Regions from separate parts of the Rhizobium sp. WSM4643 genome, predicted to be linked through region 3. Evidence: riboswitches for the same ligand, from Rfam matches in the RefSeq annotation. Region 3 holds a riboswitch; each other region holds the start of a gene.

Region 1 (5,390 bases), 1.7 Mb from region 3:
GGCATATTTCGAGTTTTCGAAGCCCTTGAAGCTCGTGCCGCGTTCGACCGCCAAAAGGTTCGAGGCGCGGACTGCGTGATAGGTCACCGTATAGAAATAGATATTGGTGAAATCGACGCCTTCCACGGAGCCGTAGAAGATGTGTTCGCGGGCGAGATAACCGTGCAGGTTCATCTGACCGAGGCCGATCGCATGGCTCTCGTCATTGCCCTTCTCGATCGAGGGGACCGAGGAGATGTGGCTCATGTCGGAAACAGCCGTCAGCGCCCGGATCGAGGTTTCGATCGTCTTGCCGAAATCGGCCGAATCCATTGCCGCGGCGATATTCAGCGAGCCGAGATTGCAGGAAATGTCCTTGCCGAGATGTTTGTAGGAGAGGTCGTCATGATATTCGCTGGCCTCGCTCACCTGCAGGATCTCCGAGCAGAGATTGCTCATCGAGATGCGCCCGGCGATCGGGTTCGCCCGGTTCACCGTGTCCTCGAACATGATGTAGGGATAGCCGCTCTCGAACTGGATTTCGGCAAGCACCTGGAAGAATTCGCGCGCCTTGATCTTCTTCTTGGAGATGCGGGCGTCGTCCGCCATCTCGCGGTACTTTTCCGTCACCGAAATCTCGGTGAAGGGCACACCATAGACGCGCTCTACGTCATAGGGCGAGAACAGGTACATGTCCTCATTGTTCCTCGCCAGTTCGAAGGTGATGTCCGGCACGACGACGCCGAGCGACAGCGTCTTGATGCGGATCTTCTCGTCGGCATTTTCGCGCTTGGTATCGAGGAAGCGCATGATATCGGGGTGGTGGGCATTGAGATAGACGGCCCCCGCGCCCTGGCGCGCGCCGAGCTGGTTGGCATAGGAGAAACTGTCTTCGAGCAGCTTCATCACCGGGATGATGCCTGACGATTGGTTCTCGATATGTTTGATCGGCGCGCCCGCCTCGCGGATGTTCGTCAATGACAGCGCCACGCCGCCACCACGCTTCGACAATTGCAGCGCCGAATTGATCGACCGGCCAATCGATTCCATATTGTCCTCAACGCGCAGCAGGAAGCAGGAAACCAGTTCGCCGCGCTGCTTCTTGCCGGCATTGAGGAAGGTCGGCGTCGCCGGCTGGAAGCGGCCGGAAATGATCTCCTCCACCATGCCGCGGGCAAGGGTCTCGTCGCCGCGCGCCAAGGCCAGCGCTACCATGCAAATGCGGTCCTCATAGCGCTCGAGATAGCGCTTTCCGTCGAAGGTCTTCAGCGTATAGCTGGTGTAGTATTTGAAGGCGCCGAGGAAGGTCGGGAAACGGAATTTCTTGGCATAGGCCTGGTCGAACAGGTCGCGCACGAAATTGAAGGAATACTGATCGAGAACCTCCTGCTCGTAATAGCCCTCGGTCACGAGGTAATCGAGCTTTTCCCGAAGGTTGTGAAAGAACACCGTATTCTGGTTCACATGCTGCAGGAAATACTGCTTGGCAGCCATTCGATCCTTGTCGAGCTGGATCCGTCCCTCATCGTCATAGAGGTTCAGCATCGCATTCAGCGCGTGATAGTCGAGCGTTTCCGCCGCTTTCAAAGGGCGTTCGCCGGCGGGATGAGCAAAAGTGTTATGCGGTTTTGCGCCCGCATCCCGCGTCAGAGTTGTTCCCGTGTCCAAAACCGTTCCAGTCCGTGTTTGACGTTGGCGACATCCGCTTCCGTGCCCAGCAGCTCGAACCTGTAGAGGTAAGGCACCTGGCATTTCTGCGAGATGACGTCGCCGGCGAGCCCGTATGTCTCGCCGAAATTGCTGTTGCCCGCGGCAATCACGCCGCGGATGTGTCCTCGGTTTTCCGCATCGTTGAGGAAACGGATCACCTGCTTGGGAACGGCACCCTTGCCGCCGTCGCCGCTATAGGTCGGCACAACAAGCACGAAGGGTTCGCGGATATGGAACGCGTCAGCGCCACTTGGCGGAATGCGCGTTGCGCGCAGTCCGAGCTTGGCGACGAACCGATGGGTGTTCTCGGATCGGCTGGAATAATAGACGATCAGGCCCATCGCTTTTCTCGATCAGGAGAGCGCGCTGATCATGTCAGGGCGGAAGCCCGCCCAATGCTGCTCGCCGGCGATGACGACAGGCGCCTGCATGTAGCCGAGGCTGCGGACACGATCGAGCGCTTCGGCATCCTCAGAGATATCGACGATGTCATAATCGACACCCAACCGGTCGAGGGCACGGTAGGTGGCGATGCACTGGACGCAGGCAGGCTTGCTGTAGACGGTAATGGTCATGATATTCCTCGTGATGCGATTGGGACGCAGGAGATCGATCGGAAATCTGCCGATATCCGTCGAAAAATCTCTGGTGATTTGAGCTATGCGGCTGTTCAGCTCCGCCGTCTACGTCTAGCGGGTGGCGGCCTGAACTGAGATACTGACATGACTTCACCCCGAAGTGGCTCAATGCGAAGGTTTCGGGGGCGGAGGCTCGGGCCTGCGAAACGCGATGCGGAGATTCCCCGCAGCAACGCAACGCGACCTTCCGGACACCCCGCCCGTGGACGTTTCGTTCGAGGCAGGTCTCCTGGCTCACGGGTCAAAGCGCCTGCCCAGCCTTCCCGGAGCGTCATGCTCCAGTGACCTGAAATCGGACAGTTGCTCGCCGCTTACAGTTGCGGGGGCAGCTCCGGCATTGCCGCGCCATGATGGCGAGGCGCACCGTATTCCCGTCTTAGCCACCGATCCTCACGAATCGATGGAACCTCGAACACTAGATATAGTACGCCAATCCAAATTCGCGTCAACGGATGGTTTGTGCATTGCGTTACGACAGGTTTGAAATCGCTACGTTCCTGGGAGCCCCCACGATGAGAGCCGACCTATGGCCGGTCCCGCGATTTTCGATTCGAGATCTGGCTCGAATCGTCGATGGCACATCCCGCCGGTGACGAGCGCCGGAGGAGGAAGTCAGAAAAGTTATATTTTTATCCGAAGCAGCCTCAGCGCGTTGATCGTCACCAGCACGGTGGCGCCGGTATCGGCGAGGATCGCCGGCCAGAGCCCGGTGATGCCGGCGATCGTCGTCACCAGAAACACCGCCTTCAATCCGAGGGCGATGGTGATGTTCTGCAGGATGTTGCGCATCGTGCGTTTGGAAAGTTCGATCATCCGCGCCACATCGCTAACGCGTCCGTGCAACACGGCGGCATCCGCCGTCTCCAGCGCCACATCGGTGCCGCCGCCCATAGCAATGCCGATATCGGCAGCCGCCAGCGCCGGAGCATCGTTGATGCCGTCGCCGACTTTGGCGACGATGAAACCCTGGCGCTTCAATTCGCCGACGATCTGCTGCTTGTCCTCCGGCATCATCTCGCCGCGCCAGTCGATGCCAAGGATGCCGGCAACGGCTGCTGCCGTCCGCTTGTTGTCGCCCGTCAACATCATCGCCTTGATGCCTGCTGATTTGAGGGCAGCGAGCCCGGCCTCGGCATCCTCACGCGGCTCGTCGCGCATGGCGATCAGGCCGGCCGCAACACCGTTGACGAGCAGCACCGACACGCTCTTGCCCTCGTCGTTCAGCGCCGCGATGCGTGCATCCTGTTCAGCACTGAGCGCCCCGCGCTCACGGGCGGCGGGCGGCGACAGCAGGTCCAGCGTCTCGCCGCCGACTTTGCCGCTGACGCCCTTGCCCGCCAGCGCTTCCAGCTCGAGGGCCGGCGGCACGGGAACGCCGACTGACTTGGCGCGGTTGAGGATCGCCAGCGCCAGCGGATGGCTGGAGCCTTGCTCCAGCACCGCCGCGCGCGACAGCACCTGCGCCTCGCTCAATCCGAAGGAGATGATATCGGTGACCTGAGGCCTGCCTTCCGTCAGCGTGCCTGTCTTGTCGAAGGCGACCATCGTCACCTTGCCGAGCGTTTCCAGCACCGCGCCGCCCTTCATCAGCAGCCCGCGCCGCGCACCTGTCGAAAGCGAGGCGGCAATTGCCGCCGGCGTCGAAATGACGAGCGCGCAGGGGCAGCCGATCAAAAGGATGGCAAGGCCCTTATAGACCCATTCGCCCCATGGCCCAGCGAACAGCAGCGGCGGAACGACCGCGACCAGCGCTGCGACCACGACCACGCCGGGCGTGTAATAGCGCGAAAACCGATCGATGAAGCGTTCGGTCGGCGCCTTCGATTCCTGCGCTTCCTCCACCAGCTTGACGACACGGGCGATGGTGTTGTCGGCGGCCGCCGCCGTGACGCGAACCCTGAGCACCGCATCGCCATTGACCGTGCCGGCAAAAACGACGGCATCGACGCCCTTGCGAACCGGCGTGCTTTCGCCCGTCACCGGCGCCTCGTCGATCGCGCTCTCGCCTGAGATGATGATGCCGTCCGCAGAGATACGGTCGCCAGGGCGAACCATGATAGTCGCGCCAACGGCAAGGCTTTCTGCCGGCACTTCCCGCGTCTGCCCATTGTCTTCGAGCAACGCATTCTTCGGCACCAGACCCGCCAACGACTGGATGCTTTCGCGCGCCTTGCCGGCAGCCACCCCTTCCAGCATCTCGCCGACGAGGAACAGGAACACGACGGTCGCCGCCTCTTCGCCGGCATTGATGATGACGGCGCCGACGGCGGCAATCGTCATCAGCATCTCGATCGAGAACGGTGTACCTGATAGGGCGGCAATGATAGCGCGCCGCGCGATCGGCACCAGCCCGATCAGCATGGCGACGATGAAGGCATAGGACGCAATCGCCGGCACGAGATGGCCGACGGCGTAGGCGACAACGAGCGCCACGCCCGCAAGAATGGTCAGACGGCCTTTCTTGCTCTGCCACCACGGACCGGCCATCGGCGCATGGTCGTGCCCATGCAGGCCTTCGATTTCCTTTTCGCCGTCATGGTCATGGCTCGCATGATCGTGGTTTGCATGATCGTGATCATGACCTGCGTGATCGTGGCCTTCGTAGCCGTGATCATGGCCGGCATGATCGCCGTGATCGTGGTCGTGACGATGCTGCGAGCCCTGGGTATGCGCAGGCGCAGCGCTTCCAGCAAGCGGCGCGACGGAATAGCCGAGCCCTGTCACCTTCCTCTCGATCACCTTGAGATCGCTGCTGCCATCGTGGCGGACGGTCATCGTGCCCGCCATCACCGAGACGGAAACATCGGCGACACCCGCCACGCGTCTGACCGCCGTATCGATCTTGGTTGCGCAGCCGGCGCAATCCATGCCGCCAACCCGGTATCGTGTCTCGCTCTCAGCCATCATCCGCTTCCTTGTCAAACAGAAGCATCCCTCCTACATCCTCTAGCGACTAGAGGTGCAAGAGGAAAATCATGAAAAAGATCACCATTGGTGAAGCTGCGCGCCAAAGCGGCGTCAAGGTGCCGACGGTTCGTTATTATGAGAGCATAGGCCTGCTCG
Region 2 (5,390 bases), 1.4 Mb from region 3:
GCCGCGCTCGTCGGCCAACGTCATCAGCTCATGCTGCTCGAAACGATGTCGCGTCACTGGCAGCGCCGTCAGCCTGGCATTGGCATAGCGCCGCGACGCCTCGGTGCGGGCGATGCGATCGGCCGTCAGCGGCAGGATGGCGCCGTAAAGCCATTCCGGGCTGCCGGACATGAAGATGATGCCCTCGGGATCGGAGACGAAGATCTTGTATTCGCCGCCGCCCCAGGAGGATTCGATCGTGTCGATATCGACCTTGAAGACGATGACACCGCGAATATCCGCGCCTGTCCGGATCGGTGCGGCAAAATAATAGCCGCGCTTCAGCGAGGTTGTGCCGAGCGCGTAGAACCGCGCCTGCCGGCCTTCGATCGCATCCTGGAAATAGGGTCTGTAGCTGAAATTCTGTCCGATGAAGCTTGCAGGCCTATCGTAATTGCTGGCCGCGATCGTCTCTCCATCCGGCTTGACCACATAGATGTCGGAGGATTTAAGCAGCCCATTAATCGCCTTGAGATAGAGATTGGCCGCATCGCGCAGCGCCGCATCTTCAGGCGCGCTCACCAGTTCCTTGATATCGTCGTGATCTGCGATCAGCGCCGGTAGCGCCTCGTAGCGGTTGAGATGGCCGCTGAGTGCCGAAACGGCAAGGCGCAGCGCCGTTCCCGCCTGCGCCGAGGCTTCTTCCATATAGGCGCGCGTGGCAATCGCGCTTCCATAGGTGAAGAAAGCGAAGATGATCAGCGGCACCACCAGCAACACCGCTATCGCACGATATCTCGAAGACAGAACCGGCTCCTCCCTTCCTGCCTCCACTCCCCAGCGAGGCATGCCCGACGGCACCGAGTTTAGTGAGGCCGGCAAGGATTTCCAAGGGGCTGCCCAAACTTGACACCGCCAAGGGCGGATGTCCTATTGCTGCACTGCAAGGAGACCCCGCCCATGAGCGACGACCAGACGCCCGCCGACAGCAAGCTCACCACATCCAAGCGCCGCTGGGCGGCCGAGGGAAAGTTCCTGACCGGCCGCATCAGCCGCCCGGAAGCCGAGCGCCTGCCGCCCGGCCAGCACCTTGTCAAGAACTGGCCGGTGCTCGATCTCGGCCAGCAGCCTGTTGTCTCCACTGGTACCTGGCGGCTCGAGGTGCGCGGCCTCGTCGAAACGACGCTCACCCTCACCTGGACCGACTTCCAGGCGATCGAACAGAGCACCAGGGTCAGCGATATCCACTGCGTCACCACCTGGTCGCGCTACGACAACAAATGGAACGGCGTTTCGACGCGCGATCTGCTCGACCTCGCCATGCCGAAGCCGGAAGCAGCTTACGTCATGCTGACGAGTTATGACGGCTATACCACCAACCTGCCGCTCGCCGATTTCGCCGCCGAGGATGCGATCCTCGCCACCGCCTGGGAAGCCCTGCCGCTGACGCCGGAGCATGGCGGCCCGATGCGGATCGTCGTGCCACATCTCTATTTCTGGAAAAGCGCCAAATGGCTGCGCCGCATCGAGCTGATATCAGCCGACCAGGCAGGCTTCTGGGAAAAGAACGGCTACCACATGTATGGCGATCCGTGGCGCGAGCAGCGCTATTCCGACGACTGAGCCTTCGGTTGCGAGAAGCGGCGAAGCGCAAACACACCCAGGCCGAACAAAGAGGCAAGCCCCGTCAGAGACGCCATGCTGGCGGCATGGAATGGGATCCCGCTCCAGCGCGGCTTGACGATATCGGCTGTGTTGAAGGCCTCGCCGCTGAACCGGCAGGTGATGAGCGCGAGACCGCGCCGCACCATGTCAGCATCGACAGCGGAAATGATTTCGCCTGCAGCAGCCCTCTCCCGCGGCATCTCGCGCATCGAAAGCAAGACGGCCTTGGTCGCGGCCAGATAGGCATGGGCGCATTCGTTGAACGGGCTTTCCTCAGCCGTCACGCTGCCCGGCATCCGGCCCCACAGACAGTAGGAATACTGGATCTCGGCATAGTTCAGCATGCGGCGAAACGGCTCGTTCGTATCGACTGCACGGGATGCAAGGTCGATAATCCCACTGCGATAGTCAGACATGACTGCCATCTCGCCATGGGAAATTTCCGGGATATCCAGGCCTGCATGGCTGCCGCCATCGCTGCGACTATGGGCAAAAGCGCTTCCGGCAATGAATAGAAGCAAGGTCGCGCTGAGACCAAGAAATGCAAGCCGTCGATAGAGATAGCGTGCCATCCCGCCAACTTGCCTTCCTGTCCTCGGACTCCTGACGGACGAGAGAGGAATACGGCGCCGCCACATATCCCTTCTCCCCAAGGGGAGAAGATGCCGGCAGGCAGATGAGGGGGTGAGCAGCAAAGCTGCGAATGCACTGAGCACAAGCGAAGGGCAACATATAGGGCGCGCCGTGCGGCCCCCTCATCCGACCCTTCGGGCCACCTTCTCCCCGCTGGGGAGAAGGGGTAGCAAGTCGCCACCTCGATACGCCGGATCACCGAAACGCTGGCCGCAGCCCGCCCTTAACCGCAAGCCGCTTTTCCGCCAATGCTCCGAAGGCAAGGCCCAAGGTTGCCCAGAGGATCACATGCATGCCGAGTGAGGTCGTGCGGAACCGCCAGAGCATCATCGCCGAGAAGTTCTCCGGCACCTCGTTGATCGGCGGCAGCAGATAGAGCACGAGGCCGATGAAGACGAGATAGGCGATGCCGGCGATGATCGCGCCGTTCCAGAGACCGAAACGCTCGGAAAGGCGGCGCGACAGCGCCACTGCGGCAACCAGCGCCGCAAGCGAGACGACGATCATCAGGAAGAAAAGCTCGGTCCTGGCACCGATCGTGTCGGGATTGCCGACCGCCGGCGGGTTGGCCGGATACTTGATACCGGGAACGAGGACAACCGCCACGAACGCGGCGATGGCGATGACGGCCGAGGTGCCGCGTGGCGAAAGGCTGCTGAAGCGGCCTTGCACGAAAGCGAAGGCGAGCGCAAAGAGCCCGCCGACGGCGACGCTGTAGGCCATGACGCCGGTGAAAAGGCCAAGACCGGCCTGTGTGGCGCGGCTTACGATTTCGGGTTCGGCAGCCTCGCCGGCCGCCTGGGCGCTTGCCTCCTCGAAGGCGATCGCCGCATCGACCAGCGGCTCGCCGAAAGTATGGGCGAAAGCGAAAACGAGGATGCCAGCCATCAGGCCCGCGAGCATGCCGCGAAGCAGAAGATTTCCAACCATGTTAGGAACTCCGATCGCGAAGCGCGTTAATGGCAGGGAAAGCCGAGGAGATGGCGGCCGTCATGCACGAATTCGTGCACATACATGCCGTTGAACAGCGCCATCGCGCCTTCCTCGGTGCCGACGAAATAGAGGACGATGAGCATCAGCAGGCCGCCGAAGATCGCCCAGGGCAGGATCTCGCCTACAGGGATCGGCGCCGGTACAGCAACGGGCGCGAAAGTGGTGTCAGACATGTATTCCTCCGGGAATGACGCGTTCAGTCGAAAGAGTGCTTGTGCAGTAGGGTCTGACTTCCAGCGCGAAGAGCTCACGCTGGTCACAGTGGCGCGACCGCGCCGGACTTACACCGGCTTCCAAACCCGCAACAGCACGGTTATATCTGCACGCCGAAGAGACTGTCAACGAAACTTCACAAGCCGGCGAAGGACGCTGTCGCAGCATTCGGGAGACAAGAACGACTGTGAACACGCGCCTCACCTGGATCTGCCACGGCGCGACGGCAGCAAGCCGCAAGGCCCTGTTCCCGCTCGACGAACCGCTCGAGGACAAGGCAGTAGAGGAGGCCGGCAGGATGACCCCCCCGCCCCGCGCCGATCGCATTGTCACGAGCCCCGCCTTGCGCGCCCGTCAGACTGCTGACGCGCTCCGCCTCCAAGCCCGGATAGATCAGGCGCTTTGCGACTGTGACCATGGCCGCTGGGCCGGCAGGTCAATCGCGGCGATCGGGACCGAAGAGCCGGAAAACCTCATGGGGTGGATGAGCGATCCGGAAGCGGCTCCGCATGGCGGCGAGAGCCTTGTTGATCTGCGCAAGCGCATCGCCGGCTGGATGGATGGACAGACTGTTCTCGACGGCCACATCATTGCAATCAGCCATGCGGCCGTCATCCGGGCAGCGATCGTGCATGTGCTTCAGGCGCCACTCTCCTCCTTCTGGCTGAGCGACGTCGAGCCGCTTTCCGTTATCCGCATGACCAGCAACGGACAGCGTTGGTCTCTGCGCTTCCAGCATTAGAGACTGCTGATCTTATCCAGCTTTGCACAAGCAAATCGCGTCATCTCTGTTGAACCCGGCTTTGCGGGAACTACTTCCTTGTCCCAAGGAGATGGAAGAATGACATATGATTGGAGTGGCGAGCGCACACGACGCCTGCGTTTCATGCGTGTCGCCACAGTCACGGTTCTGGTCGGTCTCATTGTCAGCGTTCCGCTGCTGATCGTCACCGCCTGAAGCACTGGAAAGGGCGAGCGATGCATTAGCACGCTCGCCTTCGTTCTCCCGCATGAGCCAGTCTTCCGAACAATCAAGGGCATCGCGCTGATAACGACGCCCTGATTCCCCACAAGCCTGTCGGGTCTCTCTGCGGCACGCAACAGGCTGCTGCCTCTGATAATTCGCCTTCTGGTTTCAACAAACATTTCAGACTTTCGTGATATTTCCGCGAAGGTGGAGATGGAGAAGGCATGATGCCGGTGTTTTTCCAAAGCAGGGCCGGACGGCAATGCGTGTCGATCGTGGTGTCTGGAGTGACCCTCTGGCTTCTCGGCACGCTGCTACAGCTCGACGACAGCCTGGTCGCCTTCCTGATCGGATTCGGCGAGTATGGCGCCGACAAGCTCGTTCTGGCGCTCGGCATCGCCGGCGCCATGAGCTTCATCTATTCGGTGCTGCGCATCGCCGACCTGCGTAAGGAAATGGAACTGCGCGCGGCCGCCCAGGCAAAAGCCGATTGGACCGCGACCCACGACCATCTCACCAAGCTGCCCAACCGCTACGCCTTCGAGCGCAAGATCCTCTCACGGCCGATCAAGGACGACGAGGCCGAGATCGAGGAGTGGGACCGCAACGTCACCATCTTCTCCGTCGACCTCGACGGCTTCAAGAAGGTCAACGATCTTGTCGGCCATAAGGGCGGCGACATCCTGTTGATCGAGGTTGCCAGACGCATCTGCGCGCTCGGCAATGCCGACTGCGTCTATCGCTTCGGCGGCGACGAATTCATCATCGTCGCCTTCGCCCTGACGGCACAGCGTGAGGAGCGTTTTGCCAAGCTGCTGATCCAGGCCGTCACCCGGCCCATCCATATCGATGGCTTTGCCGTCGAAGTCGGCGCCAGCGTCGGCTACGACCGCTGGGCCGAGGGAGCCGAGCCGCTGGAAGATGCCGCCCACCGTGCCGA
Region 3 (5,390 bases):
ACGCTAGGAATTTATCCCAGCTTATTAAGAGAAATACCCTAAGAGAAACCCGCGGCGATCGGTGCCGCAAACGACCGATCGATTCTTTGCTCATTCCGGGACGACGCCGTGAAACGCCGAAACCTGTCTCTTGCCGTCTTCCTTGTCTTCGCAGCGCCCGCTGCCGCGCAGACCATTACTATCTGTGAGGATCTGCGTGGCCGCCTCGCCGACCTGCCGCGGTCGATCGGCAATAACAACGGCTCGGAAGCGCGCCAATATGCCGGCGCCATGGCCGAGCAGAACCTCGAGCTGCGCAAGGTCCGCAACGAGCTGCGCGGCAACGGCTGCACCTCGGGAAGCATGGTCGTCATCGGCGGCGAGAATGCCGATTATTGCACCGAGCTCTCGCAGTCCGAAGCCCGCATGATCGACAACATCCGCTATCTCCAGGACCGCCGTGAGGAGCTGCGCAACCAGACCGACGGCAATGACGACGCGCGCCGCGAGCTGACCGCCGCTCTCGACCGCAATGGCTGCAACAGCGAAAACGTCTATGCCCCGAGCGATCGCAGCGCCGACGAACCGGCTCCAAGCGTCGAGGAACAGGCGATGCGCACCGATACCTTCATTCCGCTCGGCGGTGGTGACGAGGTCGATCCGCGTTACGGTGTGCCGCGGGCCGAGATGCTATCTCCGGTCAGCACCATGTGCGTGCGCAGTTGCGACGGCGGCTTCTTCCCGATCAGCTCGAACGCCACATCGGTCGATTTCGGCCGCGACGCCCAGACCTGCGCCAAGATGTGCCCGGGCATCGAGACCGAACTGTTCTATCGTGACGTGACGAGCACCGAAGCCTCGAACATGATCTCGGTCGCAACGGGCACGCCCTACAGCGCCATGAAAAATGCCTTTGCCTACAAGAACCGCACGCCCGGGGAAAAGTCCTCCTGCGCCTGCAATCTCACCGCCTATTATGAGGAGATGCGCGGCAAGCAGGTGGTGAGCGAACCGCCGCAGCAGAGCTCCATCACCACCATCCGCACCAATCCCCCGGCGAAGGATGCCGCAGCTGCGCCGCAATCATCCGTTCCCGAACGCCCCTACGATCCGACGCAGAACCGCGTCCGTCAGGTCGGCCCCCAGTTTCTGGCCGGCGATCAGGGCTCGATCGACCTCACCAATCCGGCAACGCCGGGCCCGCAACCACAACAACAGCAGTGATATCAATCAAGCCACCCAAACCGCGCGGCGGTTTTGGGACTACGACATGCATCTTCGATGCGACGCACTTTATTTAGGGCTCGCTTCGTCCCCATCCATCATGAAAGACGAGTTCCTCGAGCGGCAGCCGCTGCCGCCAGCCTTTGACGGAGAGTTCCGGCTCGTCATAGAGCCGATCGACGAAACCGGCACAGAGCCAGGCGACCACCTCGATATGCTCGGGTATGCCGAGAATGCTTTTCAGGTCGCCTTCACGAAAGATGCTGACCCAGCCGACGCCGACCCCTTCCGCCCGCGCGGCAAGCCAGAGGTTCTGGATGGCGCAGACTGTGGAATAGCTATCCATCCTCGGATTGTGCGTACGCCCCAGCACCACGCTGCCGCCGCGGGTGGGATCGCAGGTCACGCAGATCCCGAGCGGCGCCTCCGTAATGCCTTCGAGCTTAAGCGAACGATATGCCTGCCGCCGTTCGCCTTCGAACATCAGCGCCGCCTCCTCGTTGGCGCTGGCAAAGGCATTCCGGACGCGCGCCCGCACAGTCGGGCTTTTCACCAGAATGAAATTCCACGGCTGCATGAAACCAACCGACGGCGCGTGATGGGCGGCCGTCAACAGACGCTCCACGACATCGTCTGGCAAGGGATCAGGCAGGAACTGGCTGCGAACGTCGCGCCGCGTCATGATCGCATAATAGACGGCCTCGCGTTCGGCCAAGGAAAAACCGGACGCCGCCGAAAGGGCATCCTCATCAAAGGGTCGCATCGTCAAATCCCCAACAACGCAACCGCCCCGCCGTCCGCGCGGATCGGTCTATCTAGCCAGGCCGGTCTTCTGACTGGGCGTCATCCGTCTGCCGCAGCCTTCCCGGCAAGAAGCCAGTGGCGTGATAAGCGGCAAACGTCGGCCTTACAGCGTTGGGCACGTTCCGGCTTTGCACCGGATTCCCGATTCTCCCGCCTTACCGGCGGGCACCTGACGGCGCATCTATTTCAGGAAAGCGCGGCGGCGGCAAGGCGGCCCGCAAGCCGCCGACACGCTGCATGTAGCCTTCGGCGATGTCGATGACGCCGACAGCAGCCAGGCAACCGCGATCAATGCCGTTGCCCAGCGTATCTCTATTCCTCCACCGTCCAGCGCGATACGGCAGTACCCGCCGGTTGGCTGGGCTTGGCGCCGGCAGGCGCCAGGGTGAAACGACCCGCATGTACCCCAGCACCCCATTCTACTTTATGATTTATTCACACATCAAATACACACTGCGTTTACGCGTTTTGGGTTGCTATCAGGACATGGGCATGAGGGCTCGTGATGTGACCGTCAGCGTCGATGCCCGTATTGATACGCCAGTCCGGAACATGTCCGACTGAGCCGCAATTCTAGGCCGCCGCGGAATGTTCCAATTTTTGAAAACGATGCCTCTGACCGCCAAGCTGGCGGCGATTATCGTTGCCGTGAACCTCTGCGGCATTTCCGCTTTCGCCACCTATACCTGGATGTACGAAACCCGGGCCTTGATCGATGGCGCCAAGGCGAACTGGTCCAAGAATGCCGAGCAATTTGCATCTCTGGCGGCGGGCGGCGTCAAATGGGGGAAGGCGAACGCGGTTCGAGAGGCTTATTCGCTCTATCGCGACGACCCCTCGCTCGATCTCGTGCAGTTTGCCGCATTCAACGCCGAACCTGCCGCCGTCGATACCTGGGCGCGCGATGGCGTCAGTGGTTTGCCGGCACCAACCGATCTGGCAAAGAGCTTGAGCGCGAAACCGGAAAAGACGACCATCGATGACGGTAGAATATCTGCCGGCGTCGTGACGATCATCGCGCCGCTCCCGCTGGATAAGTCGGGCAAGGCCACCGGTTACATCGTCACGAACTGGTCCGTCGAAAAAATCGCTTCCGAAGTCAGGCAGAAAGTTCTCATTTCGCTGCTCACGCAGTCCGCGATCACCGCCATGGCCGTCGTTGCCTTCCTTCTCGCCATGCGCAGCCTCGTTGGCCGGCCCATCAGGGTGATCAGCGAACGAATCAGCGCGTTGCAGAAAGGCGATCTGGTCTCTCCCGTCACCTACAGGGAAAATGGCGACGAGATCGGCTTTCTGGCGCGGGCATTGGAAGTTTTCCGTCACGAGGCGATTGCGAAGGTCGAGAGAGAGCAGGCCGCTGCCGAGCAGAGCGCTTCGCTCGACGCCGAACGGGCGCGCAACGCATTGCTGACCGAAGAGGCCAGCAACACGCAACGGCTGGTCATGAACGCTCTCGCAAATGCATTGGAAGGGCTCGCCGCCGGCGACTTCTCGATACACCTGGCCGATGTCGGTCCAGAATTCGATAAATTGCGTCAGGACTTCAACAACATGGTCGATGCGGTCGCGGCCGCTCTGACAGAGATCAAGACCGCTTCAGTGGCGGTTGAAACCGGATCCAGCGAGCTGGCGATCTCCGCGGATCAACTCGCCAGGCGGACCGAGCAACAGGCAGCAGCATTGGAACAGACCGCCGCGGCACTGGATGAGGTGACCACCACGGTCAGAACATCGTCGCAACGGGCTGAAAATGCCGGGCAGTTGGTCGAGGAGACCAAGCGGAGCGCCCATGTCTCGGCGACGGTGGTGCGCGATGCAATCGGTGCGATGGACCGGATTCAAACCTCGTCGAGCCAGATCGGCCGCATTATCGGCGTCATCGACGAAATCGCCTTCCAGACAAACCTGCTGGCGCTGAACGCCGGTGTCGAGGCGGCGCGCGCCGGCGAGGCCGGCAAGGGTTTTGCGGTCGTCGCGCAGGAAGTGCGTGAACTCGCCCAGCGGTCGGCAAATGCCGCAAAGGAAATCAAGAACCTGATCAACGTATCCGGCCAGGAAGTTGCCGCGGGCGTCGGGCTGGTGAACGAAACTGGTGACGCCCTGCTGAAGATCGAAGAGCAGATCAACCGCATCAGCGATAGCATCGCTTCCATCGTCCAATCCTATCGCGAACAGGCGACGGGCCTGCAGGAAATCAACAGCGCGATCAACCAGATGGATCAGACGACACAGCAGAACGCGGCAATGGTCGAGGAAACCAACGCAGCTTGCCACGAACTGCTGTCGCAAGGACGCCTGTTGCAGGACTCGGCCGGTAGGTTCGTAGTCGGTGCGTCTACCGCCAGCCAGCCCAAACCCGTTCAAGCCGCCCGCCAAGCTCGTCCCGATACTAGAGCCTTCACGCAGCGTCATGCAGGTAATGCCGCCGTTGCCGCTGCTCCCGGTGCCTGGGAGGAGTTCTGACGTCGACTGCATCCGATAAGCCTTAGTTCTCAGCAACCTATAATCAGGAAGGAAACGCCTATGAAGAAAATCGTGCCCGCATTTCTTTTGGCCTGCACCGCATTTGCCATGCCGATCGGCGTATCCATGGCACAGGATGCCAAGCTTGCCCCGATCTCCGACTACGTGACGAGCGATGTAAAGCCCTGGCTTAACGACCCCGCCATCATCGAGGCTATCAAGGCGCAGAACGCTGCCAACGCCAATCTCAATGCTGCTGATGTCGACGCCCTTGACAAGAAGTGGCGTGCCGAAGTCGATGGCTCAGACCACTCGATGATCGACGGCGTGCTCAACAATGCACTGTCGAAATTCCTTCAGGGAAAGAAGGAGGCTTCCGGCGGCAAGATCACGGAAATCTTCGTCATGGATACAAAAGGCCTGAATGTCGGTCAAAGCGACACCACATCGGATTACTGGCAGGGCGACGAGGCCAAGTTCCAAAAGTCCTTCGGAGCCGGCAAGGACGCCGTCTTCGTCGACGAGATCGAAAAGGATGAGTCGACCCAGACACTGCAGTCGCAGGCAAGCGTCACGATATCAGACGACAAGGGAACACCGATCGGCGCCATCACCGTCGGCGTGAACGTCGACGCCCTGTGATCTCAGGAACTGAGTCTTCTAGAACAGTGCGAATGACCGTCGCCCGGAAGCATCTTTAGGGCGACGGGTTTAAACAGAGCTTAGAGCGCGTCGCCTGCACGAGATCGAGTGCGACGCGCTTCTTGCCTCGCCGGGGGGTGTCCCTTCCGCAGAAGCCGTTGCCATCTCGGGGAACGCCCGATTTTCAGGCACAAAATTCTGCGTGACAACGCGTCGCCGTGACACTACATACCTCTCATGTCGATCACATCAATCTGCGCCTCGCGATTTTATTGGTA

The links. A riboswitch is a leader RNA that binds a small molecule or an ion and turns the genes downstream of it on or off. The one in region 3 is predicted to bind cobalamin.
Region 1: it holds a riboswitch for cobalamin, as region 3 does, so the genes downstream of both, nrdH (glutaredoxin-like protein NrdH) here and bluB (5,6-dimethylbenzimidazole synthase) in region 3, are expected to answer to the same signal.
Region 2: it holds a riboswitch for cobalamin, as region 3 does, so the genes downstream of both, N1937_RS18025 (CbtB domain-containing protein) here and bluB (5,6-dimethylbenzimidazole synthase) in region 3, are expected to answer to the same signal.

Annotation. Positions count from the first base shown of each region.
Region 1 is NZ_CP104040.1:3,961,551-3,966,940, forward strand. It holds gene nrdE (class 1b ribonucleoside-diphosphate reductase subunit alpha) at 1-1,647, opposite strand, end outside; gene nrdI (class Ib ribonucleoside-diphosphate reductase assembly flavoprotein NrdI) at 1,626-2,030, opposite strand; gene nrdH (glutaredoxin-like protein NrdH) at 2,043-2,264, opposite strand; cobalamin riboswitch at 2,530-2,753, opposite strand; gene N1937_RS19630 (heavy metal translocating P-type ATPase) at 2,949-5,231, opposite strand; gene N1937_RS19635 (MerR family transcriptional regulator) at 5,303-5,390, shown strand, end outside.
Region 2 is NZ_CP104040.1:3,614,513-3,619,902, forward strand. It holds gene N1937_RS18005 (sensor histidine kinase) at 1-828, opposite strand, end outside; gene N1937_RS18010 (sulfite oxidase-like oxidoreductase) at 940-1,602, shown strand; gene N1937_RS18015 (hypothetical protein) at 1,587-2,216, opposite strand; gene N1937_RS18020 (CbtA family protein) at 2,473-3,207, opposite strand; gene N1937_RS18025 (CbtB domain-containing protein) at 3,234-3,443, opposite strand; adenosylcobalamin (AdoCbl) riboswitch at 3,457-3,594, opposite strand; gene N1937_RS18030 (histidine phosphatase family protein) at 3,671-4,225, shown strand; gene N1937_RS18035 (putative bifunctional diguanylate cyclase/phosphodiesterase) at 4,678-5,390, shown strand, end outside.
Region 3 is NZ_CP104040.1:2,257,977-2,263,366, forward strand. It holds gene N1937_RS11430 (DUF2865 domain-containing protein) at 109-1,203, shown strand; gene bluB (5,6-dimethylbenzimidazole synthase) at 1,277-1,966, opposite strand; cobalamin riboswitch at 2,009-2,195, opposite strand; gene N1937_RS11440 (hypothetical protein) at 2,163-2,408, opposite strand; gene N1937_RS11445 (methyl-accepting chemotaxis protein) at 2,596-4,470, shown strand; gene N1937_RS11450 (hypothetical protein) at 4,531-5,112, shown strand.